DNA from 3 places in the Caldanaerobacter subterraneus subsp. tengcongensis MB4 genome. Region 2 is predicted to be linked to each of the others. Evidence: riboswitches for the same ligand, from Rfam matches in the RefSeq annotation. Region 2 holds a riboswitch; each other region holds the start of a gene.
The links. A riboswitch is a leader RNA that binds a small molecule or an ion and turns the genes downstream of it on or off. The one in region 2 is predicted to bind thiamine pyrophosphate.
Positions count from the first base shown of each region.

Region 1: it holds a riboswitch for thiamine pyrophosphate, as region 2 does, so the genes downstream of both, thiD (bifunctional hydroxymethylpyrimidine kinase/phosphomethylpyrimidine kinase) here and thiT (energy-coupled thiamine transporter ThiT) in region 2, are expected to answer to the same signal.
Region 3: it holds a riboswitch for thiamine pyrophosphate, as region 2 does, so the genes downstream of both, thiC (phosphomethylpyrimidine synthase ThiC) here and thiT (energy-coupled thiamine transporter ThiT) in region 2, are expected to answer to the same signal.

Region 1 is NC_003869.1:2,137,312-2,148,726, forward strand. It holds gene thiM (hydroxyethylthiazole kinase) at 1-665, opposite strand, end outside; gene thiE (thiamine phosphate synthase) at 667-1,302, opposite strand; gene TTE_RS10640 (3-oxoacyl-ACP reductase) at 1,329-2,090, opposite strand; gene thiD (bifunctional hydroxymethylpyrimidine kinase/phosphomethylpyrimidine kinase) at 2,110-2,901, opposite strand; TPP riboswitch at 2,961-3,063, opposite strand; gene TTE_RS10650 (ABC transporter permease) at 3,187-3,948, opposite strand; gene TTE_RS10655 (ABC transporter permease) at 3,953-4,747, opposite strand; gene TTE_RS10660 (ABC transporter ATP-binding protein) at 4,744-5,736, opposite strand; gene TTE_RS14320 (MFS transporter) at 5,961-6,215, opposite strand; gene TTE_RS10670 (hypothetical protein) at 6,581-6,994, opposite strand; partial or broken gene TTE_RS10675 (transposase) at 7,152-8,572, shown strand; gene TTE_RS10680 (TolB family protein) at 8,914-10,275, opposite strand; gene TTE_RS14325 (hypothetical protein) at 10,470-10,808, opposite strand; gene TTE_RS10690 (MFS transporter) at 10,802-11,415, opposite strand, start outside.
Region 2 is NC_003869.1:2,398,398-2,405,948, forward strand. It holds gene TTE_RS12010 (phosphatase PAP2 family protein) at 1-319, opposite strand, end outside; gene thiT (energy-coupled thiamine transporter ThiT) at 457-1,095, opposite strand; TPP riboswitch at 1,159-1,262, opposite strand; gene TTE_RS12020 (ABC transporter ATP-binding protein) at 1,327-3,180, opposite strand; gene TTE_RS12025 (ABC transporter ATP-binding protein) at 3,207-5,432, opposite strand; gene TTE_RS12030 (MarR family winged helix-turn-helix transcriptional regulator) at 5,523-5,960, opposite strand; gene polX (DNA polymerase/3'-5' exonuclease PolX) at 6,400-7,551, opposite strand, start outside.
Region 3 is NC_003869.1:1,516,420-1,527,834, forward strand. It holds gene TTE_RS07405 (nitroreductase family protein) at 1-532, opposite strand, end outside; gene TTE_RS07410 (RNA polymerase sigma factor) at 792-1,256, shown strand; gene TTE_RS07415 (sigma factor regulator N-terminal domain-containing protein) at 1,257-2,168, shown strand; gene TTE_RS07420 (RNA polymerase sigma factor) at 2,406-2,750, shown strand; gene TTE_RS07425 (serpin family protein) at 2,908-4,179, shown strand; gene TTE_RS07430 (transglutaminase domain-containing protein) at 4,202-5,269, opposite strand; tRNA gene TTE_RS07435 (tRNA-Trp) at 5,417-5,492, shown strand; gene TTE_RS07440 (hypothetical protein) at 5,607-5,855, shown strand; gene queF (preQ(1) synthase) at 5,913-6,317, opposite strand; gene TTE_RS07450 (QueT transporter family protein) at 6,307-6,789, opposite strand; gene thiC (phosphomethylpyrimidine synthase ThiC) at 6,908-8,206, opposite strand; TPP riboswitch at 8,275-8,377, opposite strand; gene TTE_RS07460 (RQC domain-containing protein) at 8,429-9,010, opposite strand; gene TTE_RS07465 (SWIM zinc finger family protein) at 9,069-10,745, opposite strand; gene hydG ([FeFe] hydrogenase H-cluster radical SAM maturase HydG) at 11,131-11,415, shown strand, end outside.

The sequences.
Region 1 (11,415 bases), 260 kb from region 2:
ATTCCAAATGCGACAAAGGCCTCCAAAGTTCCATCAAAATAATCCTCAGCCACTGCACAAAAGCTCGCCACCACTGATGTGAGCATGCACCCTGTACCTGTTATTGTCCCCATCATAGGATGCCCATTTTTTACATAGGCAATTTTCTTTCCATCAGTTATGACATCCACTTTTCCTGATACTGCAACGACACATCCACACTTTACTGCAAGGTCATAAGCAATATCGGATATATCTTCCTCTTCCTCTACCGCTTCAACTCCCCTTATTTTTCCTGTTCTCCCACTTAAAGTAGAAATTTCTGCGCTATTTCCCTTTATCACACTAACCCTGACTTCCTCAATAATCCTCTTAGCGCTTTTAGTCCTCAAACTTGTTGCTCCGGCTCCAACCGGGTCAAGAATCACAGGTACGCCGTGCTGGTTTGCCGTTTTACCTGCTTTTATCATGGTATTAACTTCTTCCACGCTTAAAGTGCCTATATTTAGAACAAGAGCATTGGCATTTTTCACCATTTCTTCTACTTCTTCAGGGGCATATGCCATGACAGGCAATGCCCCTATAGCCAAAGTTACATTAGCACAGTCATTTACTGTAACCACATTTGTAATATGATGTATAAGAGGTTTTTTGTCTCTTAAAAGCTTCAAAACCTCACTCCCCATATTATTTCCCCCTCTCTTTAAAAGCTCTTCTTATTTCCCTTAACATATCTTTCGTATTAGCCTCAATATCTCCATCAAAAATACCTGCTATTGCAGATATCCCATCTACTCCTGAATGCAAAATCACTTCATAAGCATTAGTTTTATTTACCCCTCCTATGGCTACCACAGGTATATTTACAGCTTCTTTTATTTTTCTAACTCCTTCTATACCTATGACCTCTGCTTCAGGTTTTACAGGCTGTGCAAATACGGATCCTGCTCCTATGTAGTCAGCTCCTTCTTTTTCTGCTTTTAAAGCTTCTTCAACGGAATACGCAGACCCTCCCACTATTTTGTCAGGTCCCAATATTCTCCTCACAACGCCAACAGGCAAATCATCAGGCCCTACATGTACACCTTCGGCATCTACAGCCAGGGCTATATCAACTCTGTCATTTATAATTAGAGGAACATTATATTTTCTTGTAACTTCCTTTACTTTAAGGGCAATTTCATAGAATTCTCTGCTGGATATATCTTTTTCCCTCAGCTGAACCACAGTAACACCATTTTTAATAGCTATCTCCACCGCTTCAGCTATGTCCATCCCTTTTATAAAGGACCTGTCAGTGATAGCATACAAAGTAAAGTCTATCCTCTTCACAACCTTTACCCCCTTATTCAATCCATCACAAGGCCGCCATCTACAACCAAATTTTGCCCTGTTACCGCTCTCGCCCAAGGTGAAGCAAAAAACAGCACTACATCAGCCAAATCTTCATGAGCAGTAACTTTCTTCAAAGGAGTGGTCTGTTCAATTAAATCAAAAACCTCTTTGCTGGTAGCCGAACTCGCATCTGTAACTTTTAAAAGCCCTCCGCTTACCATGTTGACAGTGATGCCATACTCTCCCAATTCTTTTGCCATATTGCGTGTAAAACCGATCAGAGCAGCTTTAGCAGTGGTATAATCGTGGTAAGGAACCACTGGATTCTGAAACAAATTAGTCCCTATATTTATAATTCGGCCAAAGCGCATCTTTTTCATATCTTTAAGTCCTGCTTTTATAGTGTTCAAGGCCCCTTTTACAGCTCCTTCTAATTGTTTTAAATAATCTTCCCACTCAATTGTTTCAGGAGTTTTTCTGTTCATCGGATCAAAAACATAGTCAATCAGCGCATTGTTCACAATAGTAGTGACGGGTTTCCCAAAATACTTCTTTGCTTCTTCAAACATTGAAGCTACTTGATTAAAATCTCTTACATCAGCTCTAATAGCAACAGAATTTCTTCCCAGCTCCTCTGACAATTTTTGCGCCTTTTCTTCGCTTTTATAATAATTTACTACCACGCTGGCTCCTTCTCTAGCAAAAGCTTTAGCAATGGCAGCACCTAAGCCTCGGCTAGACCCTGTAACAAGAACTACCTGTTCTCTTATTTCCACAACAAACATCCTCCTTATTCTATTCTTTAAATTCAACATTCCAGAAATGATTTGTGGGTCCCACTCCATGCCCTATAGAAAGAGAATTTTTTATGGCTCCTGTGATGTACCTTTTAGCCCTCTTCACCGCCTCTAACAAATCATATCCTAAAGCCAAGTTTGCTGCTATAGCTGATGAAAAAGTGCATCCTGTCCCATGTGTGTTTTTAGTGTTAATTCTCTCCGCTTTAATTTCGTAAAATTCTACTCCATCATAAAACACATCCACCGCTTCTCCTTCTAAATGTCCGCCCTTTACCAAAACTACCTTTGCGCCTAAACTTAAAATTTTCTTTGCAGCTTCCTTCATATCCGAAATGTTCTTTATCTCCATTCCTGTTAATTCCTTAGCTTCCATCAAATTTGGCGTAACAACAAGGCTTAATGGCAACAGCTCCTCCTTTAATGCTTTCATCGCCTCAGGTTTTAAAAGAGGGTCTCCACTCTTCGCAATCATGACTGGGTCTAAAACAACTTTTTCTACTCCGTATTCTTTTAAGCCCTTTGCGATAGTTTTTATAATCTCTTCATTGGATACCATGCCTATCTTAACTGCATCCGGATACAGGTCTTCAAAAATTGCTCTCATCTGCAAATAGACCATGTCAGGGCTTACATCTTCAATTCCTAAAACTCCCATAGTGTTCTGAGCTGTTATTGAAGTAATGACGCTCATTCCAAATACTCCGTGGGCAGAAAAAGTCTTCAAATCTGCCTGGATTCCTGCTCCTCCTCCTGAATCTGAACCAGCAATTGTAAGAGCTAATTTCATATACTCACCTCCAAGATAATAAAAATATGCCCACCTGAAAAGGTGAGCACTTTTTACAGATTCCGTAAAACGTGCTTCCCTTCGCAGGCATTACCCTGGTCAGGTTCTAAGGGTCGGGAACGAATCCCCTCTCAGCCATTTCTGGCTCCCCTAGCACTTTGATATTCAATTTTTTTAAGTTCTTTTGCTTCTATTATATCATAAGATTAGAAAAATTCAATCCAATTTATTTTCAAAAGCATCAAATTTTATAGGCTTTATCTGTCACGCAATTTATAATCTTAATCACAATTCTCCTGTCGACTGGTATTTTTTCAGCCCTTGGTAAAGGATAATTTTTAAAACCAAATAATATAATAAGGAAGATGAATAACACCATATATTCTCATATATACTGCTCTTACCAAGGGCAATCCTTGCAGGAATTGCACTAAATAAGAAAATGGGAATTGCATATATGAGAAGATTACGGAAGATTTTTGGGAAAACCGTATCAGGTTTTTCTGCCATTGTTAAAAGCTGCAAGACTATCGCTGAAATTGCTTCAGACCTTAAACCAAAAAGAGTAAAACTGTATACTATGAAAAATAAAAGTCCCATTAAAATAGAAGCACTGAAAATTGAAATGATATAAGCTATTGTCAATTTAATTCCACATATTTTCATACACCATATATTTAGAAATATTAACAAGGGGGTTGAAAGAGCTGCAGGAAAATTTAGGTTTTTTAGTACAATGTATTTTATGAGAGGCTGTGGTTTTAGTAAATCAAAATCAAAATACCCTGTTAAAACTGATTGTCCAAACTTAGAAACAGCTTCTGCAAAGAAAATTGCATATAGGTTGTTTACTAAAAAGAAACAGGTTATATAAAAAAGAATTTCTTCTCTATTATAATCACCAAAAACGTCAATTTTTTGAGTAAGCAGGTAATAGCCTAAAAATGTTGCAGTGTATAAAGATAAGTCTGCCAAAAACCAGCTTACCAAATTTGCTCTATATTGAATTGCTTTTTTAATTGAAAATCTTATAGATTCTATTAGCATGTTTTCACGCCCCATGAGAGGTGTATTTTTTTAATCCATTTTTCATAAGTAAAAAAACAATGAAACCAAGTATTAACACCCAGACTAGCGAAATAAACAATCCTTTATTTACTATTTCAATGTCAAAATTAGCATCACATATAAGCTTTGACGGGATGTATGTCATATAAGGGAAGGGAGTCATTAGCATAATTGATTCAATTTTGCTAGGCAAAAGGTCTAAAGGGAAAATGGCACCTGAAAGAAGACCTGTCAGTAAGTTTCTGATGGCAGCTATGCCCCATATTTCTGTCAGCCAAAAAGATAACAATCCTATTATAAAGGAAAATAAAGCATTGAATAAAAAACCCAAAATTAACGCTAAAGGTAGGTATAACAGCCGGTTTGCTGGGATTTCAATTTTTGCCCAAATTGAGGTCATAATAATTACTGGCATATATAAAATTGCAAACTTTGCAAGGCTTGAAGATATGTGACTGTATGAAATACTGGTCAGATAATTCACTGGAAGTAAAAGCTTTTGGCCAAATCTGTAGGTTTTTATATCCTTTTCAAGGTCATGTTCAGCATGAATTTCTGTGAATAGAAGTATTGCATTAGAAATGATAATATAAATCATCATTTCTTTCAGAGTGTAATTTATGGGATTTCTTTCAATTAAAGACCTCCAGAGAAAGAAGTTTATTAGGATTGGTACAATTAGGGAACTTAAAAGCTCTCCTATAAGGTAAATTCTATACATTAAGAGTCTTTTTATTGAGTAGTCAAAATATCCCATGAAAACATACAATGTCCTCATTTTTCTGCACCCTTATACAATGACTCTATGATAATATCGAGAGTATCATCGTGAAAATTTATATTTGAAATTTCAGCTTCATTTGACAAAACTCTCATTACATTTATCGTTTCTTCTGGACTAAATCTGATGAAATATTCTTGTTCTTCGCTTGCTTTTTCTACTTTATAATATTTGCTGATTCTTTCAACTGCACAATTGCTTGCGTTAAATCTAACCTTTCTGATGTTGGGAATCATACTTTTCAGTTTCTCAATTGTTCCATAATATAGCTCTTGACCTTTGTGGAGTATATAGATGTTGTCGCATAAATCTTCAATATCAGTTATGTAATGGCTTGTTAGTATTATAGAGGCATTATATTTCTTTTTATAATTTTTTAAGTAATTTCTAATTGTCCTTTGGGTGATAAAATCCAAGCCTAAAGTAGGCTCATCAAGAAAAACAATTACTGGCAGATGAATAAAAGATAATATCAATTCACCTTTCATCCTTTGTCCTAAAGACAGGGTTCTGACCTGTTTTTGCAGGTCTATTTCTGACAAGCCCAATTCTTCTGCCATTGATTTTGCCCTTGAAATTGCTTCTCTTTTGTCAATAGAGTAAATGGAGGCAAAAAGTTTTACAGAATCAATAATAGATAAATCAGGATCTAACTGCCCTTTTTGTCCCATGACTAATGATACTTTTCTTCTATAATCTTTGCTTCGTAAAAAGGGGTCTTCTCCCAGTACTCTTATGATACCTTCATCTGCTTTAATAATTCCAGATACTAGTTTAATAGTAGTAGTTTTCCCCGCACCGTTTAAACCAATCAGTCCAAGTATTTCTCCTTGATTTACAGTAAAAGAAATGTCCTTTACTGCTTGTATGTACTTGTACCTTCGCTTAAAAAAGCTTTTAACTGCATTTATCACGCCATTTTCATTTTCTTTTATGTATACTTTGTAAGTTTTACTGACATTTTTAACAATTATCTGCGAATTCATGACCCTCTCTCCTAAAAAGTTCAATCGGATTATTGCTATATTATCTCAATGCTATAACTTTTTACAAAATGTCGAATCTTAATGAACCAAGTTGAACTTTCTTCTCAGCAGTAGAGAAAAAATTCCGAAAATAGACTGAAGAAAAACTAAAACATAAAACAACAACGGATCTTTTGCTATAATATAACCCAATACTAAAAACCCATTTATCATTTGTGAAAATATTAAGATTTTTTCCTTGAAGTAAAATCTGAAAACCACCCTGCAATGGGACTCAATAAAATAATAGGCAACATAGAAAAAATACTGAAAATAGCTACAGCACTTGCAGAATTAGTAATTTGATAAAATAAAACTGTCCTTGCAATTATAGTAAGTCTTCCACCTATGGTGTTCTGAGAATAGCCAAGCCACACTTTAAAAAAAGAAAGATTTTCTTTTAAAAATTTTATAAAACGAGATAGCTTAAATCTAATCAAAACTTCCACTCCCTTTTTTAATACATTCCCAAAACCCCTTTCTTTTTAGCTTTTTTGTCTGCTATATCAAAGATTAAAAGGCCTATTACAAAAAACAGTATAGAGGTTATCACAAGTTTTACAAAATTAACCTGAATTGCTTCTATATTTTAAGTAGTTTTTATCTACTCCGAAGTTCTAGATACAAACTTGTATAATCACGTATTTCCCACGATTTCTCCAAGATGTAGACTCTTAATATATACAATAACGCTAATTAAACAGGATTAAGCCTGTAACAGTAAAGATAACTGTCTTCTTTGTCTTTTTCGTTTAGCTTCTTTAAGTTTCACAGACTCTTTAAAAATACCTTCTTATGTAGAAATTTATACTTTTAGCAATTTCTTAACTACACTTATAAAATAATAAGGCAGCATTATAAGTATAAGTCCTCCTACTATAGTGTAAATAATTAGTACAAACCACTCTATAATGGGATGATTCACAAACACTTTACCCAATGCTTGGAAAGGTGAACTGCCACATCCAAAAATACATCCTACAAGTCCGATAGTCCATATAGATAAATCCAATCCAGCAGCATACGGAAAGAGAAGAAGCTTAAACAGCCACATCAAATTATCAGCTCTAGCTATATCAACTACAGCAATAAAAGGTTTAGACTCCATTAAATAATTTCCCATAAAAAATTGGCCTCTTCTTATAGCAATTTCGAAAAATCCAAAAGATATTAATCCCCATAGTAAACCCATTAAAAATGTAATTTTCTTATACTTCAACCTTCACCCCTCCTTTCTTTAAAATATAAATAGGTCTTTGCAGAATCCCAAAATCCTTATGAACTAAGGGATTCTGCTGTATATTTTCAAAGGAATTCCTCCACTTTTGTCGAATTTATATAGAGAACCAAACCCAAAAAGAAATGGAGGAAATTCTATGAAAATCAAAGCTAAACAAATATCTCTCTCTCCGATATTTACCATGATGTTCAAGCCTTCTTTGAAGAAGATAAACCCAAGTTTATTAAACTCTTTGAATCTTTTGTTGATTTATCTGAACTTATTCCATCTTCTTTTTATGCCCACTATTATTCCCACTTTGGACGTCATAGAGATTTTTCTCTTGAATCTATGCTCACTGCTTTGTTTATCCAAAAAATTCTCTCTATCCCTACTGTTCAACTCCTTGTCCATGCTCTTAAACTATCTAAAGAATTAAGAGAGCTTTGTGGCTTTAAAAGAGTCCCTCATCCTTCTCAATTCTCTAGATTTAAATCCATTTTCCTCAAAGATTTGGAGAATTTCTTCAATAATCTTGTTAATTTAACTGAGCCTATTTGTCAGGCTATTAATCCTTCACTTTCTAATATCCTCATCGCTGATACTACTGGCTTTGAACCTTATGTCAGAGAAAATAATCCTAAGTTCTTTGATTCCCTTTATAGAAATATTAAAAAGTTCTCTAAATCTAATCCTGATTTTGATGCCCACTCTTATGCTTGCTCTAAAATGCCTAAGTTTGCTCACTCTAATCCTGATGCTAAATTCTCTTATATTAATGGGCATTATTGTTACTCTATCAAAGCTACCATTCTCACTAATGGCTTAGGCATTATTCAGCATATTAGTTTCTATGACGATGATTCTTTAGATGTCAATACTGCTAAATCTGCTGCCGAGTCTAAAGATTTGTACGATTCAAAAACTTTAATCCCTTCTCTTAAGGAATTCTTTAATTTGCATCCTAATTTCTCTTATAGATACTTCTTAGGTGACGCTGGGTTTGATTCTTTTGATAATTACAAATACTTGTTCTCAGAGCATGGCATAATACCTATTATCCCTATTAACCCTCGAAATTCTAAAAACTTACCTCAGCCTACTTTTAACTCTGATGGTATCCCTACCTGCCCCCGTGACCCTTCTCTTAAAATGTCCTATGATGGCATCGTCCGGGAAAAAGGTAGAGCTACCAGAATTAAATGGCTTTGCCCTATGTCCAAAAAAGTTAGACTAAATGGTAAAACTACTTATATCCTTCAATGTGATAACCCCTGTACTCCTTCTAAATGCGGCAGAATATTCTATACTACCCTTGATATTGATTTTAGAAAAAATACTGTTGTCCCTCGTAACTCTAAAAAGTGGTCCAAACTTTATGAAAAACGCCCTATTATTGAAAAATCTATTTCCCTTTTAAAAAGTTCTATCGCTGTTGATAGCTTTAAACTCATAAATACCAGGTCTATCAAAGCTGATGTTTTTCTTGGGGCTATCACTCAACATATTGGTTTAATTATTACTGCAAAGCTTGGTATTTTTGAACATCCTTTATCTTTGAAAAAACTTTTGGCTTGATGACTTGTTCTTATGGTTTGATTCGTTTGTCACCTTCTTACATTAAAAAGGTGTGTTAAGTTTTGTCTTTTGGGGATTTGTATCTTTCTTCCATTTCTCTTTTTTTACTAAATTAACATGTAATTTTCCTATTTTATCCCTAATAATGTAACTTTTTTTACTTTGATATTTACTTCATTTTGCAATCACCTATTAAAATATAAAGAGAACTTTGTAGCATTTCAAAAACCTCAATCTTTACAATTCTCTAGCTCTAAATCCGCTTTTTACCGATCTTCTTTAACAATCTAAAAACTCATAAATATCAAGTTAAAAGCTTAATGTTTTTCTCGGCGCCTAATTTAACTGTCAAAAATCCAGGAAGAGATCTGGTTTGTCCCATCAATCACCTTTGTGACACGTATAAATAACCGTGTATTATCCAGCCAGTTAAAACTATTCAAAACAGTTCTTAATCCTTCCGGTAAAGGAACTCGTTTAATCAAAGTCTCTTTTTTATTAACTAAATTTACTACTGTAAGATATTGTAAAGTATCATTGGAGTCAGGAGCATACATGAAAGCCAATCTAGAACCGTTAGGACTTAGACTACATGAATTCCGCAACACACCGTCAAGCGTCTTTTTATATACTTCCTTAACAGCTTTAGTAACTAAATCTACTTTAGCCAAACAAATATCTCTAGAAGCTGAATAATCCGAGGTATAAAGAATCTGCAAATTGGGGTAAATACCTAAGACGTAAGGCTGTTTTCCTTCCAAGTTTAATTTTTCATATCTCCCTGAAATATCAGAAATATAATATTCATTTTTTTTATTGGTATAGTAGACAGTGTAAAGAATATGGCTATTATCCAACCAGCCTACAGCTCTATAATGTTCCCCTCTCATGTTTTTAACAAGTGGTCGTTCTTGGCATACAGTCAAATCATACAGCCACAGTGAACTCCCACCAGAACCTATACAATCCCTATTTGTCATGTAAACTACTTTAGTGCCATCAGGGCTGAATACAGGATTATCAGCCCACCATAATGTAGCGTTGCTATCACCAGTTTTAGCTATAAGTTCTTCTTGTAATTCATCATAAGTTTTACCATTAAATTTATCCTGGGACAATTTCTTTACATTACCATTGAAATCAATTAACCAAAAGCCTTTTTTAGTAAAATACCAAAATTTATCTTTCTCTGGAGTAAGAAAAAGGGGTTTTTCTTCAGGATTTGCAGAGAGAAATACAGTCTTTCCGTCTACAAATAACTTAGCTATCTTCTCTTTATAGGTTTCTTCCTCTATATGTGAAAGTACATAGGTTTTTTGCCTATCGTCCCAGACCCAAACTTTAGTGCCTTCACCTGGCAATTTGAAAGTAACTTCAAATACTTCTTCTTGGAGGTCAATGAGAGTATTTTGAGGTGTAATCTTTTTGAATGTTAAATGCGGAACATTTTCCGGACGATTGTTTTCCCACCGCATGGTAATTTGGGTATTTTTCTCCCCACCTATTTCAACACCCACCTCTTCTTTATCCCCATCTTGCAATTCATTGAAGAAAACAATAGGAGTACCGTCAACTATTGCAGCTAACTGATAATCCTCCGGTCCCAAGTAGGTCCACTTATATCCTGAAGTTAAAAGCGGTACCGCAATTAGCCCTACAATGGCAAGGCCAACTATAGCTATGATAAGTTTTTTCTTTGCCATTGTTTTATTCCCCCTCTTATTTCCTTCTTTCATATATCGCCAGTGAAAAATTTTAATTTTGTAACTGTAAGTTACAGCAGGTTAAATTTGTAAAATAGCTTTAAGACCAACAAAATAAATTATTACAAACTTTTACATGATATAACAAGAAATTTCAAATAAAAGCCTGTTCCTTCACTCAAATTAATTAGTTTTTACTGGCAACCCACTATCTTTTTTGTTTGTACCACGTTATGAAAATAGATGCTAATCTTTTTTATAGGTATAAATGTAATCAATAAAAGTATGGAAGTTACAAAAAAAGTAAGTCTTGGATTGCCTGAATAGAGGACGCCCCCGATTACGGGCCCTATAATAAACATTGCATTCCATATTGCCATCATTCCACTGTAAATAGTTGCTCTAAATCTATTCTCTGACAGCTTTGCCATCATCACATCATATCCAATTGAATGGAAAACTCCCAATTCTGAAGACGCTATCATAGTGAAAATGGCAATAAAAGGTATATACGTAAATGCAAAAATTAGCAAAAAACTCCTGCAAAAACATTTCCTAAAAAAAGCCCCTTTAAAAATCCATATTTATATCTATCGACAACTATACCAGCTATTGGTGTAAGCAATAGTTGGATTAATCCTAATGCACTAAATATCATCCCTATTTTTCCACTATCAAGTCCAAAATTTTCTGTTAGATAAGGGGAATAGTAATTCCCACAGATTGCAAGTGATAAACCATTGAGTACTACCAAAGTAGTGATAGATAAAATGCAGAATGAACCTAGCATTTTGACAACATTTATCGTACCTTTTAAATGTCCAATTAAAGATATATTCTCTCCCATTGACTTTAATTGTAAAGTCTCTTTAAGTTGAAGTCTTAACAATACTGAAATAGCAGAAAACACTGTCATGGCAATCAATGCTTCAACAGGATTTTTTCTAAAAAGAAACCCTATAAATGAGGAACCTAAAATGCGACCAATGAGCCCTCCAAAAGAAACTAATGAAAGGGCTTTCCCTGAGTCTTCGTCTGAAACGGATTCAGTTATCCGAGCCAGAGTAGAACCTAAAGAGATTCCGCTTAAACCATATATAAAAATTGTGGAAATCATTCCAATTATAATGAAATTCAAAT
Region 2 (7,551 bases):
AAGAATAATCTTTTAATAATTGACGAAAAGTGTTAGCATTTGCAAGCACCATATAAGGGCGAGGCCTTGTGTATTTTCTCTTCAACAGTTGCACAAAAAGATGACTACTTATAAGGGAAAACAAAGCCTCTATCGCAGACGTTTTGACATTATTTTTACCAAAAAGGGCCAAAAATACTGTCACAAACACGGTGAAAACAGGGCCACCCGCATGAGTTATTTTGGGCATTATTTTATCCAAGAGGCTGCATTTTATCCTCTCATTGATGTAGAAAAATATATTTCTGTCCTTGTCCTGCAGTATTTTTCTTAATTCCATTGACAGGCCACCTCTTTAAAAGTCTTCATTTCTATCTTATCATAATTTTTATAAAATGTCTCTCTTATGAGCTCACCCTCAAATTCCTCCATGTTGATTTCACAATTTTAAAAAAATAAAGGGGCCCTATCCCCTTTTTAAGCCAAAGCTCTTTTCTTAACTTCTTCTATGGCATTTCTCACTTGAGGAATTAAGGAAACTACAAAACAAATTAAAACCTCTGTTCCTATGATACTGCCATTAACTAAAAGTGAATACACTATGGGGTTCATACCTTTTGGAGCATAGCTTGCAAAAAAGAATATTCCAGACAAAAAGTGGGAGAAAAATCTTCCAAAACCGCCGACTAAAATTCCCAAACTTAAATTTTTTCTAAAAAAGCCTGCAAGCCCTAAAGCGCCAAAAGCCAAAGGATAATCCAAAAGAACCTGTACCCATTGTACTATAAAAGGATCTTGAATCAGCTGCAAAAACCCATAGGCCATTCCAACGACAATTCCTGGACCGGGACCGTAGTAATAGGCAAAAACAAACAGTGGAAGCATGCTGGCAGGTGTAATAGATCCCCCTTGGGGCCAGTGGTAAAACCTTATATAAGATAGAACAAAAGCTATAGCAATTGAGAGGGCCCCATAAACAAGCATTTTTGTGTCAAACTTGACACTTTTCCTCATAAGATACAAGAGAAAAGCTGCCAGCAAAATTGCTAGGATTACAGAAAGGGTCACTGGTTTTATCTCTGCAAAATCAGAAAATATGCTTAAAATATAGGACATAAACAAAAACACCTCCATTTTTAGGAGGTTATGTTCGCTGAAAAAAGGCACCGCCTCATGCGGTGCCTTTTGAGCCCGCATTCCCTACGGAGGCATTACCCTCATCAGGTTCCAAGGGTTCGGCATTTCTGCCGTCTCAGCCTTTTCAGGCTCCCCCAGCGGACATAACCACCCGTATTTTGTTTTGCTTATTTTTAACTTTACCACTTTTTATGCTATGTGTCAATACTTTTAACTTACAAGCTGCTCCTCTTCTCTCTCAAACTGGCTGTTGTAAAGTTTAGCATAGAAGCCGCCTTTTTTGAGAAGTTCTTCATGGGTTCCCTGTTCTACTATATCTCCATGGTCCATAACGAGTATTAAATCTGCATCTTTTATTGTAGAAAGCCTGTGAGCGATTATAAAGCTTGTGCGCCCTTTCATGAGATAATCCATCGCTTTTTGTATCTGTATTTCAGTTAAAGTATCTACAGAGCTTGTAGCCTCATCCAGTATGAGAATTTTTGGGTCTTTTAATATGGCTCTTGCTATTGTAATAAGCTGCTTTTGTCCCTGAGAAATGTTAGTACTCTCTTCATTTATCATCATGTTATATCCACCAGGCAGGCTCTTGACAAAGCTGTGAACGTGTGCTGCTTTAGCAGCTTTAATCACTTCCTCATCGGTTGCGTCAAGTCTGCCATATCTTATATTGTCCATGATAGTTCCATTGTAAAGCCAGGTGTCTTGAAGCACCATTCCAAAGAGGGACCTTAAATCTTCCCTTGAAAATTCTCTTATATCGTGACCGTCAATTAAGATAGCACCTTCATTTACATCGTAAAATCTCATTAAAAGCTTGACAATTGTAGTTTTTCCTGCACCAGTAGGACCAACAATTGCAACTTTTTGCCCTGCTTTAATCTTAGCAGAAAAGTTATTTATGACTATTTTATCTGGCCTATAGCCAAATTTGACATTCCTAAATTCAACGTCTCCTTTTATATCCTCCAATTTTATCGGCTTAGGATTGTCAGGCACTTCCTCCTCTTCTTCCAAAAACTCAAAAACTCTCTCAGCACAGGCTGCTGTCTGCTGAAGTATATTGGAAATATTTGCAATCTGCGCAATTGGCTGAGTGAAAGACCTAATGTACTGTATAAAAGCCTGTATATCTCCCACTTCTATCGCATTTTTGATGACCAACCAACTTCCTAAAACTGTAACAGCGACATACCCTAGATTGCCTATCACATTCATAAGGGGCATCATAACACCTGTCAAAAACTGTGACTTCCAAGCAGCATCATACCAAGTGCTATTAAGCTCATCAAATTTGGCTATACTCTTTTTTTCTCCATTAAACGCTTTTACTATGTGATGTCCTCCATACATTTCCTCCACATGCCCATTTACATGCCCTAAATAATCTTGCTGCTCTCTAAAATATTTTTGAGAATACTTTACAATAAAAGCAATTACTAAAGAAGACAGAGGTATAATCAAAAGAGCAACCAACGTCATAAGCCAGTTTATTGTAAGCATCATAATCAGAACGCCAATAACTGTGGTCACAGAAGTAATTATCTGTGTCAAGCTTTGATTGAGAGTCTGTGTAATTGTATCTACGTCATTTGTGATACGAGAAAGTATTTCTCCTTGATTCGTGCCTTCAAAATATTTCAAAGGAAGTCGATTAATCTTCTCAGAAATTTCCCTTCTAAATTTGTAGGTAACTTTCATTGCAACACCGGACATTATCCAGCCCTGCAAATAGCCAAATAAAGCGCTTAGCCCGTATAATCCAATGAGGATTAAAATTATCCTTCCAATATATTCAAAATCTATTCCGCTTCCCTGACCTGTTATTCTGTTCATCACACCTTCAAAAATTTTGGTGATAGCTTTACTCAATATTTTAGGTCCTGCAATGGAAAAGGAGGTACTTAATATTGCCAGTAAAATTACCGTTATTATAGAGATTTTATACTCAGACAAATACTTTATAAATTTTTTCATCGTTCCCTTAAAATCTTTTGCTTTTTCTGCTCCACGTACTAAAGCCCGAGGTCCTCCACCCCTACCCATATGTGGAATTGGCGGCATTTTGGAATCTACTTTTCTGTCTCCGCTCATGCTAATTCCTCCTCCTTAAGCTGCGACAAAGCAATATCTCTATAGGTTGGACAAGTCCTCATTAAATCTTTGTGCTTACCTATGCCAACAACTCTTCCTTCCTCCAAAACAATTATCTGATCTGCATTAAAAAGGGTAGAAACTCTTTGAGATACCATTATGACAGTGCTGCCTTTTAGCTTTTCCTTAATAGCTTTCCTTAAAGCTGCTTCTGTCCTAAAGTCAAGGGCAGAAAAACTCTCATCAAAAATGTATATCTCAGGTTTTTTAACAAGGGCACGAGCAATGGAAAGCCTTTGCTTTTGACCTCCTGATACGTTTGTTCCCCCTTGAGCAATTTCTGTGTCAAACTTTTTGGGCTTTTCATTTATAAACTCCATCGCCTGTGCAATTTCCGCTGCTTCTATTAAGTCTTCCTCAGTAGCCAGGTCGTTACCATATTTCAAATTTGACTTAATAGTACCGCTGAAAAGCCAGCTTTTCTGAGGCACGTACCCTATTCTGCGGCGAAGGTCCTCTTGTTTCACTTCTCTTACATCCACCCCATCCACCAGCACTTGCCCTTCTGTAACATCGTAAAATCTCAGTATCAAATTAACTAAAGTACTTTTACCAGAACCAGTTCTTCCTATTATGCCTACTGTCTGACCAGGCAAAACTTTGAAGCTCACATCCTTTAGAGCATAATCTTCAGCTCCAGGGTATTTGAAAGACACATTTCTAAATTCCACTGTTCCTGCTTGTGTTTCATCAAACTGCTTTGGATTTTCTGGGTCTTTTATAGAGGGCTCTGTTTCTAAAACCTCAGCAATACGCTCTGCTGAAACAGAAGCTCTCGGAATCATTATAAAAAGCATTGAAAACATCAGGAAAGCAAATATTATCTGTATAGCGTACTGCATAAAGGCCATCATGTCTCCAACTCTCATGCTGGAATTTTCTATTTGATGAGCCCCTACCCACACTATCAAAAGAGTTACACCATTCATCACAAGCATCATTGAAGGAAACAGTATCGCCATAGCGCGGTTTACGAAAAGACCCACTTTGGTCACATCCTGGTTTGCTTTGTCAAATCTTTCTTCTTCAAACTTTTGATTGTTAAAAGCCCTTACCACCATTATCCCTGATAGATTTTCACGTGTAACTAAATTGAGCCTGTCAATTAATTTTTGCATCAACATGAATTTAGGCATGGCAATAGAATACAGGACTGATATTATCCCAAAAAGTACAATAACCGCCAATGCTATAATCCATGACATTGAAACACTCTTGCTCAAAGCTCTGAAAACTCCACCTATTCCCATTATAGGAGCGTAAAATACCATTCTTATCATGATTACAAGGAGCATTTGTATTTGTGTAATATCGTTTGTAGTCCTCGTTATCAAAGAAGCAGTGGAAAATTTGTCAAACTCTGCATTAGAGAAGTGCTGGACTCTAATAAACAGGTCTTTCCTTAAATCTCTCGCTACTCCTGCAGCTGTGCGGGAGGCAAAAAAAGCTACCATGATAGTGCTTGCCGCACTTAAGCCAGTTATCAGAAGCATAAGAAGTCCTGTGTGTAAAATGTAGTTCATCTGAATCCTATCAGTATTTATGCCAATTGCTTTATACTCATTTTTAACTGCCATTGTGGCAGCCTGAATTATCATGTCATCCCCTAAAACTTCAAATTTTTTATTCATTTCATCTCTTATCTGAAGAAGCTGTTCCTCTGGCATTCGTGAAATTATCGCAAACAGGTCCATATTTGCAGGTATTTTCTTCCCATTAAATTCTATTACTCCATTTTTGGCATTCTCTTTAGCCTTTTCAATTCCCGAAACAGCAAGAAATGCCTTTCCTAAGGGCAAATTTATCTTGTCAATTTCTGATTTGTCTATATTATTAAGAACATAAACAGGTTCTTTTGAAAGTATAGGATATTTTTTAACATACTTGTCATAATCAGAGCTCATCTTGTTTACGAGTGTGTAATTTTTCAAAATCTCCTCTTTTTCACTGGGAGTGACAAAAAGCATTAGCTTATCCATTTCACTTTTTCTTATTGCTTCAGGAACTACATTTGTTATTCCACCCTGCTGTATACCGTTATTGACTATTTTAGACATGTAATCAGGTAGCGCCAGGTCACTCATGGCTTGAACAAATATGAAGAATACTGCAAGTAAAATTAATACTGCATAGGGTTTCAGATATCTTGCCAGCTTTGTCATATAGTCACCTTCTCCTCCTTAAATTTTTGCTACATTTAGTTATCTTGTAATCTTTTCCTTCTTTATTTCCATCATCTTTTTAAATCCTCATTAACCTTTCATTTCTAACACTTTTTTTAACGCTTCTAGTCCCTCTATTATCTTATTAAGGTCCTCTTGACTAGCTCTATTTATCAACTCTTCAAATTTTCTTTCCGCTTCTTTAAAATGCCTTTGAAACTTTTCCTTAAATTCTGGAGTAACACTGACATAAACTACTCTTCTGTCTTCTTTGCTTCTCACCCTTTTAACCAACCCTTGTTTTTCAAGTCTGTCAAGAATGCCAGAAACAGTGCTGTTAGAAAGCCCCAATTTTTGACTTAAATCGCTCACTTTCATCTCTCCATAATGGGCTAAAATCCCCATGAGCATTCCCTGAGGGCCTGTTATGTCATACTCCTTGCATTCGTATTTCATCATCTGCTTTATTGTGTTACCTATTTGTTTTAAAAGCTTTAATATTTTCAAACCATTGCTTATCTCTTCCATTTTCACCACCGCATTTAAAATTATTTCGTATACGAATATTTCGTATGCAAATATTTTTGACACAAAATATATTTTACTCCTCCCAATCTAGTATGTCAATATTCTCTAAAGCTTTTCATAAAAAAATAAAGACTGCCTTAAAACTAAGACAGTCTAAAACTGTTGACAAAATAGAGAAGTGGCATTTTGTGTGTAAATGCGACTTGTTGCCAAAGCGGTAACAAAACTTGGCGAACTTGAGGAGCGAAAGCAGGGCGAACGAAGTGAGCGGCCACTTTGAGCCCGAAGGGCGAATTGGCCGGTACCCCGCCTGAGCCCTCAAGCGAGCTTTAGTTTAGTCGCTTTGCAACTCCGGAGCATTAACACAAAATGCCACTTAATTGAATGGGACTTTATCAACAAACGAGACTGCCTTAAAACTAACACAGTCTAAAGAGTTTCACATATTGCGCAAAATAGTTAAAACTTCCTCCACTTCATAAGTATTTATCACATCCCTGGCTTCAAGCCAGCCTTTTCTCGCAATTCCCACGCCATATTTGACATCCTCAAGTCCATCAACACTGTGAGCATCAGGATTTATGGCAAACTTTACGCCTTTTTCTTTTGCGTATTTTATATACCTCCAGTCAAGGTCCAGTCTAAAGGGATTCGAATTAATTTCTATTATCTTTCCATAGTGAGCTGCTGCATCAATCACTGCGTATACATCTATTTCGTAACTATCCCTGGCAAGCAAGAGTCTACCTGTTGGATGCCCCAAAATTTTAGTGTATTTATTCTCCAACGCTTTTATGACCCTTTTAGTCATTTCTTCTTTGCTCATTCTGAAGTGAGAATGGATTGAAGCAACTACCATATCAAACCTTTTTAAAATTTCTTCTTCATAATCCAGTGAACCGTCAGGCAAAATATCAGATTCTATCCCTTTTAAAATAACTATATCAGGATATTTTTTATTTAATTCATCTATCTCTTCCCACTGTCTTAAAAGCATCTCTTCAGTAAGCCCATTTGCATAAAAGGCGGATTTGCTGTGGTCAGTAATCGCTATATACTTATACCCCAGATCTCTTGCCTTTCTCACCATGTCTTCTAGAGAATTTCTCCCATCGCTGTAAGTCGTATGCACGTGAAAAACTCCTTTAATGTCCTTTTCCTCTACCAAGACGGGTATCTCCCCTTTTTCTGCTGCTTCAATCTCTCCCATGTCCTCCCTCAATTCAGGGGGAATATACAAAAGGCCAAGCTTAGAAAATATCTCTTCTTCCTCTTTACACTCTATGAGATGGTCTCCCTTAAAAAGTCCGTATTCATTCATCTTTATACCCATGGATTTTGCCCTGTGTCTCATTGCAGTATTATGCTCTTTGCTTCCAGTGAAATGGTGAAGAGCATAAGGAAACTCCTCTTCCTTCACAACCCTCAAGTCCACGTTTATCCCTGACTTTAAAACTACGCTAGTTTTAGTCTCTCCCTTTGCAATTACTTCCCTCACTCCATCATAATTAACAAATGCATCCATGAGCTTTAAAGCTTCCTTTGAAGTTGCGAGTATGTCTATGTCTTTGACTATCTCCTTTTTCCTTCT
Region 3 (11,415 bases), 880 kb from region 2:
TCATGGGAACTATTTTTTCTACATCTATCCCTAAAAACTCCTTCATTTTCTCTTCATTAAAACCATCCATGGGATGGGTTTCAAGGTCATAAACTCTTGCAACTATCATTATATTCATTGCAAAAAGTGCAGTATCTCTTATGGACTTTCTTTTAGCTTGCTCCATGTCTTTCCACACTTCAAGGACCCTTTCTTTTGCTGATTCTCTCCTTTCTTTTGGCATATACCCCAGTTCTACAGAACTGTCTAAAACTCTGTCTATATGTTCAAAAGCTGCTTTTGGATTTGCTATTAAGACAATTACAGCCGATGCATCTTCCACTTTTTGTTGGTTAAAACAGATTTCTTTGAGAATTTTCTTTTTTTCTTTGTCCTTTATAACTTTTACCTCCCAAGGCTGAAGATTATTAGCTGAAGGCGCTGTAGCAGCTACCTCAAGGACTTCTTTTATAAGGTCATCGGATATTTCTTTTGTCGTGTCAAAAAATGTGATAGACCTTCTCTCTGTTATAAGTTTCTGGCATTCTTTCATACTTATACACTCTCCTTTTTTAATCCAGAATTACAAAACTAACCTAAAAATGGTATGCCAGTTTTTAAAAAATGCCGATAATAGATTTATATTCTCCATAAAAGTATGAAATCCTTCCTGCCTTTTTGAAAAAAGATTTAGAACAAACTCTTTTGAGTTATAATCGAAATAACAACGAATTTTTGCATATTGTTAATTTGTTTACTTTTTCATCCCTCAAACGTCTTTATTAATGAAAAGCTATAAGGAGGAGGAGTTAATGTGGCAGGATTTGTACAAAGCTGCATTCTATTATTTACTTAAATTGGGTGTACCACAGGCTGACGCTGAAGACATAGCCCAAGAAGCTCTGCTTTCCACATACTTGAATTTAGACGGCATTCAAGAGGGAAAATTAAAAGCTTATGTTTTGACTGCGGCGCGAAACAAATACACTGATTATCTGCGCAAAACCAAAAAAGATGTGGCAGTTTCTATTATAAATGTCTTTCCTCAAAGTACCTTTTCAGAGTTTCAACAGATTGAAAATAAAGAAGTAATAAAAAAAGCAGTTAATAGGCTTACTCTCAATGAGCAAAAGCTCTTTTACCTTAAATTCATATTAGAAATGTCAAATGAAGAAATTTCCTCTTACTTAAAAACCAATTCCAATACAGTAAAGACAATGGTATGGAGACTAAGAAAAAAATTAAAAGAATATTTAAAAGAGGAGGAGAAAAGTTAAATGGGATCAGGTTTAAATAAGCCAATAGGCGATATACCTTTTGACGAAAAAGCTTTTTTGCGCAAAGCTCGTTTTAAAAGCATACTTCGCATAATAATAATTTCTTTAATTATCGCCATAGGTGTTTTTGTATTAACCATCATAATTTCTGAAATGATGCTGCAGAATCAAGAAAACCGCATAAATAGCTTTTATCCGGATATTGTTAAATTTACAGAACCTAATACCTTCGCAATTTCAGGAGAAAGTTATAATGTCAGGCTATTCGGGCGGCAAAAAGAATATTATCTTTTAAGGTTAATAGGAAATAAGCCTTATCCTGCCGGAATAGTCACAGTTGATTTTGATATCTGGGGAGGAGAGCAATTTAAAGGAGACAAATCTTTAGCCATACCAGAAGGTACAAAAGAGTACCTTGCTCCTTATGCCGTGCCAAAATTAAAATTTTACAATCCCGCAGTAAAATACGATAAAGTTATAAGAGAGTTTGATGTACTAAAAAATATACCTAACGATAATCTCGTTGAAATGGCTTTATCTTTTGACAGGCCTTTAACCCTCAGCGAAATTAAAACTATTATACCTGAGGATTTAAAGCTAATGTGGGGTGCTGTTTTGGTTTTTGAAGAAAACGACTATAAAGAAAAAAACTATCTTGCAGAAAGATTGGTGGGAAACCCCTATATTGACAGCCGTGATGGCGAAAAAGAATTTTTAAAACAGCTGGAACAACTCAGTAATTTGCAAAGTTATTCTTCGACAAATCTAAAAAGAACAGTAAGTTTTTTAAAGGAAAAGGGCATAAAATACTACGGAGTTGTAGTGGTGGGACATCCTGAATCCTTACAAAAGTTGTCCTCTAATTCAATTATAAGGGGAGCAGTTTTAGGTATAGTTACAACTCCTTATTAACTCAATCGAGTACATCCTTTTCCTTAAACCATCGCATACCTGCGAAAGTTAATATAACAAAAATCAAAAGTCCTGCTACAAAGGGAAAAAGGCGATTGTTCTATTATATCACCGCCTGTTTTCCCTTTTCTAGTGACTCAATTATATAATGGCTTTTCTTGTACTATAAGGGAACTTTTTATCAATTTTCCCCTCTTATATAGTAGAGGGAGCTCCCAAAGAAGAGGTGACAACACATTGGATATACCAGATGTTATTAAAAAAGTACAAAAAGGCGATTTTGAAGCTTTTGAATATCTCATAAAATTTGAGGGCCCAAAAGCATTGAAAACCGCATATCTTATCACAGGCGAAAAACATATAGCGGAAGAATGTGTGCAAGAAGCGTTCCTTCAGTGTTACCAGAAAATTTACCAGCTTAAAAACCCTCAAGTATTTGAAAGCTGGTTTTATAGGATTTTAACTAGGATATGCTGGGGTACTATCTCAAAAAACAAAAACAATGTTTCATTGGAAGCTTTGAAAGAAGCAGGACAAGACTTTTACTCAGAAAAGGACAATACAGAAGAAATTGAGGGATAAAAATGGCAGAACCAATAAAAATAAAGACTTTCCCTGCCTTCCTGCCTGGAAAACATTCTTAGTCTTTCCGGGCAGGTTATTTTTATTCTCCTATGGAACATTTACTTGTCAAATTCGTCTAACTTAGTAGAAAAAAAGATAAAGGGGTGAGATCTGCATGATGATTCCAGAACTTAAAAAGCTTTTTACAGCAATACTCAGCATAACAATATTTATTGGAGCTTTAATTAACATAACAGCGTGTTCCTTTTCCACCTCAAAAGTTCAAGCTGCAAATTTGATGGACAGAATAAAAGCAAATCCAGTAAGTGAAAAAAACATAGATGAAAAGTTTATCTATAACACAGCCGACTTTTCAATTGAACTTTTCAAAAATTCAATTGATGACAAGGAAAATTCCCTAATCTCTCCCCTTTCAGCGATGCTGGCATTAGCTATGACAGCAAACGGAGCAGATAATGAAACTCTTGCACAAATGGAAAAAGCACTGGGAAAAGACATTTCCATTGAAGATTTAAACAAATACCTGTACACGTATATGAAAAAGCTTCCCAATGAAGAAAAATCAAAATTAACTATCGCCAATTCAATATGGTTCAAAGAAAATGATTTTATGCCCTCTAAAGATTTTCTTCAGATAATTGCAGATTACTATAAAGCCGATATTTTTAAAGCTGCTTTTGACAGCAGTACAGTAAGTGACATAAACAACTGGGTAAAATCGAAAACAAATGGAATGATTGACAAAATATTGAACAAAATTGACCCAGAAGATGTCATGTATCTGATTAATGCTGTAGCTTTTGATGCAGAATGGGAGACAGTGTACGAAAAAGCTAGTGTACATGAAGATATATTCACTGATGTGTATGGGAACAGACAAAAAGTTGAATTTATGAACTCAGAAGAAAACCTGTACATTGAAGAAGAGAATGCAGTCGGCTTTGTTAAACCTTATGCTAAGAACCATTACAGTTTTGTGGCTATTCTCCCTGATGAAAATATTTCTGTAAACGAATATATAAAAACATTGACAGGCCAAAAATTCATAGATTTAATAAAAAATGCTAAAATAACTCTTGTGCGTGCTTCTCTTCCAAAATTTAAATACGAATATACAATTAAAATGAATGAAACTCTAGAATCCCTTGGTATGACTGACGCTTTCTTGCCAGACAAGGCTGATTTTAGTAAGCTTGGAAAGTCAGACATTGGCAATTTGTATATTTCAGAAGTACTGCATAAAACTTTTATATCAGTAGATGAACTAGGCACAAAAGCTGGTGCTGTAACATCGGTTGATATAACAGCTGCTGGCATTCCAGTAAACTTTAAGACAGTAAAGTTAAACAGACCTTTCATATTTGCAATAATTGACAACAGCACAAATCTTCCAATATTTATTGGAACAGTTTTAAGCTTAAAATAAAGGGTCAGCATTGTCTGACTCTTTATTTGTAATCAAAATATTTTTCAGAAAAGTCTTCTTTATTCCATTTATGGTCTTTTTCTATTTGCTTTTCTGTTAGGTTAAAGTAGGTATACATCACTTTATCTCCTCTGTCAGGAACCGGGTCATCCCATGTGACATCAATATATCTCACTTTACCATCAATTCTTACCATATTCCAAGCATGGGGAACTTCTTTCCCATTGCGTATTCCAGTTCCAGAAACCCCAATACTATCTAATCCCGCCAACTGCCCAAGCAAATTAAAAGCCGCTGTATAGCCTTGGCACACTCCTGCTCCTTTTATCAATACTCCATAGGCGGTAAAAGACTCAAATGGAATTGTCCCACTTATATAGTTTTTGTAGTCATATTTTGTATGTTTGACAATATAGTCGTGTATCGCTTTCGCTTTTTGTAAATCTGTCATTTTGAGACTTGTAATCTTTGAAATTATTTCTCTAGCTTTTGCCTCTGTCTCTGCTTTCATCTCTTTCACTTTGTCTAGGGGATAGAAATAATTGAAAGTAATCGTAATTTTATAAGAACTACTTTTATAAGTTGAAGCTGAAATACTCCATTTATCAGCATATGCAAGTTCAGGATGATGTGATAAAATCAACTTGGCAATTTCAGATGTCTTGCCCAGTACATCATCTATAGAACAATTTGAACCACAAAAGGAAGGACTTACAACAAAACTCACATCGCTTGCCGTATTTTCTAAGCTATTTTTAATGAGAACGTACATATCTTTTTCACTAGTAACCTCCGGCAAAGGGTTAACGTACTCTCCGCCAAGAGAATCCTTTAAAGAAGGCTTTTCATCAACCTCTTTTTTAACTCTAAAGTCAATTATAAGACGCCCATTATCCCATACTATCCTATCTTTAAAATTTGATTCTAAATAAGACAAAAAATTTGCAACAAGTTTTGAATCACTCATTCTTTGCTCTATTAAAGAGACTTTTTCTTCAAAAGCAGCAATCAAAGGGCTTGTACTCGAGTTAAAAAATATGACAAAAACTATTACTGCAGTTAATATAAGCCAAAAAATATTTTCCCTCAAATTGTATACCCCCTGTTATGCGGGCTTAAATCTAATTTTACCCTCTATTCAATTATACCACACAAACAAAACTCATAAATAAATTTATAAAAAAGGGCGCAAATTATTGACTAAGGCTTGTTTTATATGCTATAATAAAAATCGCGCAGGGGAGTAGCTCAACTGGTAGAGCAACGGTCTCCAAAACCGTGGGCTGCGGGTTCAAGTCCTGTCTCCCCTGCCATTATTGTAAATTCAATATTTGCAGGCGATGACCCTACCTTAAAATCCCAAAAAATCCGTGGGCACTGAGAAAGAGGGTGGTGTGCCACGGAGGGGTATAGGAGGGTCTTTTATTATGTCTAAAATCCGAAACATCTCATCTATAACTGCAAAGACAGTTATTGACATGAAAGCGCTCCTTGAAGAATTTCTTCTCGTAAAAGAAACTGATGGGCTTTCACCTCGCACTTTGAAAGATTATCGCTATCCCATTGAGAAGTTCATCGAATTTCTAGGATTAAACTACCCTACTTATCAACAAATCCGTATAGCGCTTCTCAAGTATTTGAGTGCTTCCTCATCGTTCTCTGTAAACTCATTTTGAAGAAAAACTAAAATGAATAAAAAAGCTGCCTACAAAATTTTAGGCAGCCTTTTAAGTTTAATACTCCTCTTTTTCATACCTTGCTATAATTCTTGTAGCTATTCCTCCTCTTTCCTGAAATTCGCCTATTATTTCCATAAATTTTGGCTGCAGGAATTCCACCAAATCATCTAAAATTCTGTTTATTGCATGTTCTTGCAATATACCTACATTCCTATAAGATGTAAGGTAATATTTTAAGGATTTAAGTTCTACAAGTTTTTTGTGGGGTATATACCTTATAGTAAGTTTTGCATTGTCAGGTAATCCTGTCCAAGGGCAAACAGAAGAAAATTCATCGGTAATATACTCCACGATAGTATTTTTTTCAGGATACTCATATTCAATAGATTCTAGAACTTCTTTGTCAATTTTTTCGTAACCGTAAATGTCAAATCTTCTCTCTTTATATTTATCTGTCAAATTTCACAACTCCTTTCTTTTCAATTGTGAAAAGCAAAAAATATCCAGTTACCAAAAGTACAGTTTCCGCTACTCCCACGCTTAAGAAAGTCGGAATAAATGGTATGCCTGCAGAAACCTTTAAAGTAATTGCAACTGATGCTGCAATCCAAAGGGCTATGAATATAGCTCCTATCGCTTTGTGAGTAAGTCTTCCAATGTAGTATCCAATTGTACAGCCTATTAAGTTCGAAAGAGGCATAAAAATTAATTCCATTGCACCAGCAAATGGGCTAAACAAATTTGCAAAAAAATTTCCTATCATCATGGAAATAGCATATTTTTTATTGAATACTACAATGGATTTCGTAATTTCCCCGATTCGAAATTGAACGGGTAAAAACGAAATGGACGAAAATATAATTGTGAGTGCGAAATAAATTGCTGCAACAAGAGCAATTTCAGCTAAATCTTTTATTCTTTTTTTGGGCACAAAATTACCTCCCTTGTTTTGTTAACTGGGGTTACTGCGACCCAGGTGAGCATTTTGTTGCTCACTGCGATTAATTTTAACATGATTGTATGAGTAATTTGAACTAAAAAATAGCCTCTTAGCAACTTGTAGTAGGAGTTCCTAAATATTCACTCACTATTTGCATGGCACAGAATTTCCCACACATACTGCAGGTCTCCACATTAGGCTTATTCTTAGTTACACGGTATTTTTCGGCTTTTTCAGGGTCAATGGATAGTTGTATTTGTTCATTCCAGTCTAAATTTGCCCTGGCTTTTGCCATAGCTAAATCTTTTTCTCTGGCCTTTTTTATACCTTTCGCTATATCTGCAGCATGGGCAGCAATTTTAGCAGCAATGACACCTTCTTTGACATCTTGTATGTCAGGAAGTCCAAGATGTTCTGCAGGGGTGACATAACACAGAAAATCTGCTCCTGCAAAAGCAGCAATCGCTCCTCCTATTGCAGCAGTGATGTGATCGTAGCCCGGAGCGATATCTGTTACTACCGGCCCTAGCACATAAAAAGGAGCATTGTGACAAAGACTTTTCTGTAGTTTTACATTGGCTTCGATTTGATCAATGGGAACATGACCAGGTCCTTCTACCATTACTTGAACTCCTGCTTCTCTAGCCTTTTTAACAAGTTCGCCTAAAATTATCAGCTCTTGAATTTGAGCTGCATCGGTTGCATCTTCAAGACATCCTGGTCGAAGCCCATCCCCAAGACTCAGCGTTACATCATATTTCTTTGCTATGTCTAAAAGCCTATCAAAATATTGATAAAGGGGGTTCTCTTTTTCATTATGAATCATCCAGGCTATTGTAAAAGCTCCTCCTCTACTTACTACATTCATAATTCGTTTGTTGTCTTTAAGTCTTTTAAGGGATTCTAAAGTAAGACCGCAGTGGACAGTGATGAAATCAACTCCATCTTTTGCTTGTTCTTCTATCACTTTAAAAATAAATTCCTCAGGCATTGCTACAATGCTGCCGTATCTTGATATAGATTCTACTGCTGCTTGATACATAGGCACTGTACCAACAGGTACAGATGAGTTTTTGATTATTTCTCGTCGTGACTTGTTAACATCGCCACCAGTGCTTAAATCCATTACTGCATCTGCTCCAGCATCTATAGCTACTTTCAACTTTTCAATTTCTTTTCCAATTTCAGGAAAGGCATCGGAAGTTCCAATGTTAGCATTTACTTTTGTTGACAATCCTTTTCCTATGCCCTTGGGAACGAGATTTATGTGGTTAACATTTGCTGGTATTACTATTTCACCTTTTTTGACTTCTTCTAGGATAAATTCTTCAGACACACCTTCATAGTCCGCAACTATTTTCATCTCTTTTGTAATTATGCCTGATAAGGCATATTCTAATTGAGTCATGATAAAAACCTCCTTGAAGTTTTTAATAATAAAATATGCCCACCTGAAAAGGTGAGCACTTTTTACAAATTTCGTAAAACGTGCTTCCCTTCGCAGGCATTACCCTGGTCAGGTTCTAAGGGTCGGGAACGAATCCCCTCTCAGCCATTTTTGGCTCCCCTAGCACTTGAGTATTTAATTTTTAGAATAGAATAGGTTAAAGTAATTATATCACAAAATTTCTCAAAATCCAACTTCCATTAAATAATTAATTGCTTTTTGAAGCTCTGTTTGAACCTTTTTATATTCTATTCTCTTCCATTCTTTCAATAGGGGTATAAACCTGGCATTCTTCGTATTCTTGATTTTTTCGATTAAAAGAAGTATCATCCCTCGGTTTCTATCTTTTAATTCATAAACAAAACTATAATCTTGATCTTCCAAAATCTCTGTGAGTTTATTTAACAATTCATTTGCATAAGTTTCACGTTCAATTTCCCAACCTTTCTCCGTAAAGATAAGCACTGGAAGTCTCCCACTGTACTCAATTTTAAGATAGCCTGACTTTATCATCCAGTCAATCCGTTTGGTTATTTCCTCCCTCGTAAGTTCACAGTAATATCCATAAGAAGGACATTTGTTCAAACCATACTTTAAAACTTTTTTATCTTTTGAACCCTTAAGGATCTTTGCCAGCATACTGCGTCCACCTGTTCCAATCAGTTCATCTGCCGCGCGGAGTATAACCTTAATTTCTTCATCACTTAAGCTCTTAATCCCACCACTATTAAGTTTATATCTTACTTTCTGCTTAGTTCTCCCCATAAATAATACCCCTTATATTTTTCCCATTATTTTAATGAAGAGTCTCTTTGGTCCTGCCTTACTTAATTTTGCTAAGTTCATCAATAAATGCTGGTCTTTTTTTATACAACCTCATTAGCTCATTTATAATTTCTTTTTGGCTTTGCTCTCCTGCTATTTTTTTATATCTTTTAAGTATTCCACATACTTTTTGATAGTCTTTTCTATTTGATGAAGAGCTTGCAGCAAGTTTTATATATTTTTTGTACACTTCAATAACTTCATCTTTAAACTTATCTTTTAGCTTATCTGCATATTCTTCTATTCTTGTTGGGTTTTCTTTTACAAACTCCATAAGCTCATTCAAGTCATTTTCTTCTAATATGACCTTAAGATAAATATCTTTCCCATGCCATCCCTTATAGCTCTTTAATTCTTGTTTTAAATTATTGTAAAACTCTGCTCTATCGCCAGTAATTAATTCCTTTAGTTCTCGATAGTATTCAAAATTTCCATCAAACAAAAGCTCTTTTGCCAATTTCATTTGTTCTTCTTTTAATGAAAGCTTTTTATAGGCTTCATATCTCATCTTTTTCCATTTTGATACTAAACCAGGATATTGCCTGTCTTGTTCCTCCCACTTTAAAGCTAACTCTATGATTTTCTCATACTCTTTTTCTCTAAAACACTTTTGAATAAACACTTCTTTAAAAAAGTCAAATTCAAGATGTTCTTGTACGAATTGTTCTGCTTCTTCTCTACTCCCATATCTCTCTTTTATCACATAAAGAATTTGAAGTAATTTTTCAGTAATATATTTTCCATAGCGATTCTCGGTAGACCAATTAGTTACAAGATATTCTATTTTTGACACCAGTTTATCTCTCAGTTCCTCTATGTCAACAAAGTCAGCACAAAGCCAAAGTATATCAATTCTGTAACTTTCCCATCCATCAAAAATTTTACTTTCACTTAATGTCAATAACCTACTAAATATTTCCTTTTTTAAATTTATATCTAAGTTTTCGCTCCGGAATACTATGTCTCCTATAACTTCTATGGCGTCTGATACCAACAAATCTATACTTCCACCCGAATCATCTGCGTATTCAAAAGCCTGTATCGCTTCTTCAAGTACTAAAAATGCAATATCCAATGCTAAGAATATATCTTCAGTATCTCTGGCTTTCCACAATAAATCTTCCATTTCACTTACAAAATCATATGTTTCATTATAGGAAATAAAACCATCTCTGCCCTTATATTTCCTAACAATAGAATTTATTAGTTTTCTGCACCTTATAAGTTCTTGTTTACTGTCAACCTTTGAATATCTTAAGACGATCCTATTTTTTAAAGTTTCATCGTCTCCTATTAAATCCATTATAATATCTATTAACTCTTCTTTTGAAAGATTGTCTAATACTTCTTTTATATCCTGCTGTTCTTTAGCTCTTTTCTGTACATTTGAAGCTTCATTTTGACTGCTAAAAATCTCCACCAGTTTATAAAAAGCTGCTACCTGATGTTTACAAATAGGACCATAATCATAGGGGCAATTACATTCTGAATAGAGAATTTCCCCATTGTCATCTAGTTTTACCATAACCTCATAGTCATCACTACCTTGAATTTTAAAAATATATTCATTTTTTCCGGAATTATAAAGGTCTATTATGTTTCCTCCAACATAGTAATCGTAACCTCTATCTAAAATTATTTCATCGATATAGTCTTCAAAATCATATATGGTCATTTATACTTTCTCACCACTCTTTCTCAAAAAGACAACATTTAGTATTATTATCCAACCCCCACCAATTGCTATATAAGCAATTTTTTGTACTTTTATTATGTGGTTAATAATGTACAATTGACCCACTCCCAGCAAAATTCACCTTGGGAGGATTGGAGGAAAATAAAAATGCTCGGGAGTAGGTCACTTATAGAGTGGGTCTATTCTTATGATATATTAACTTAAAAGCAAAAGCAATTCTATTTTTTGTACTTAGTAAGATTTCATAGGACAATAATTATATTCATCATTTTTGTTGAAAATTTAACAATCCTATTGTATAATGTAATTGAAATGCTGAGCCCAAGGAGGTACTCTGAGGGCAAGGGAAGGAGGAAATTTAAAAATGGCTGTTGTGCTTAGTGAAAAAGAGAAAAAATGGATGGAAGGAGTAATCAAAGAGGAACAAATCACCAGATATCTTGAAAACGGAAGAGACTTCATTGATGACGAAGAAATATGGGAAAAACTGAGGAAAAACCAGAATCCTGATAAGCAGAGGATAAGAGAAATAATTCAAAAGTCACTAGAAATAGAAACTCTTGAACCTGATGAAACGGCTGCTCTTCTCAATGTTAAAGATCCTGAACTATGGCAAGAAATTTTTGATGCAGCAGCAAAAATCAAGAAA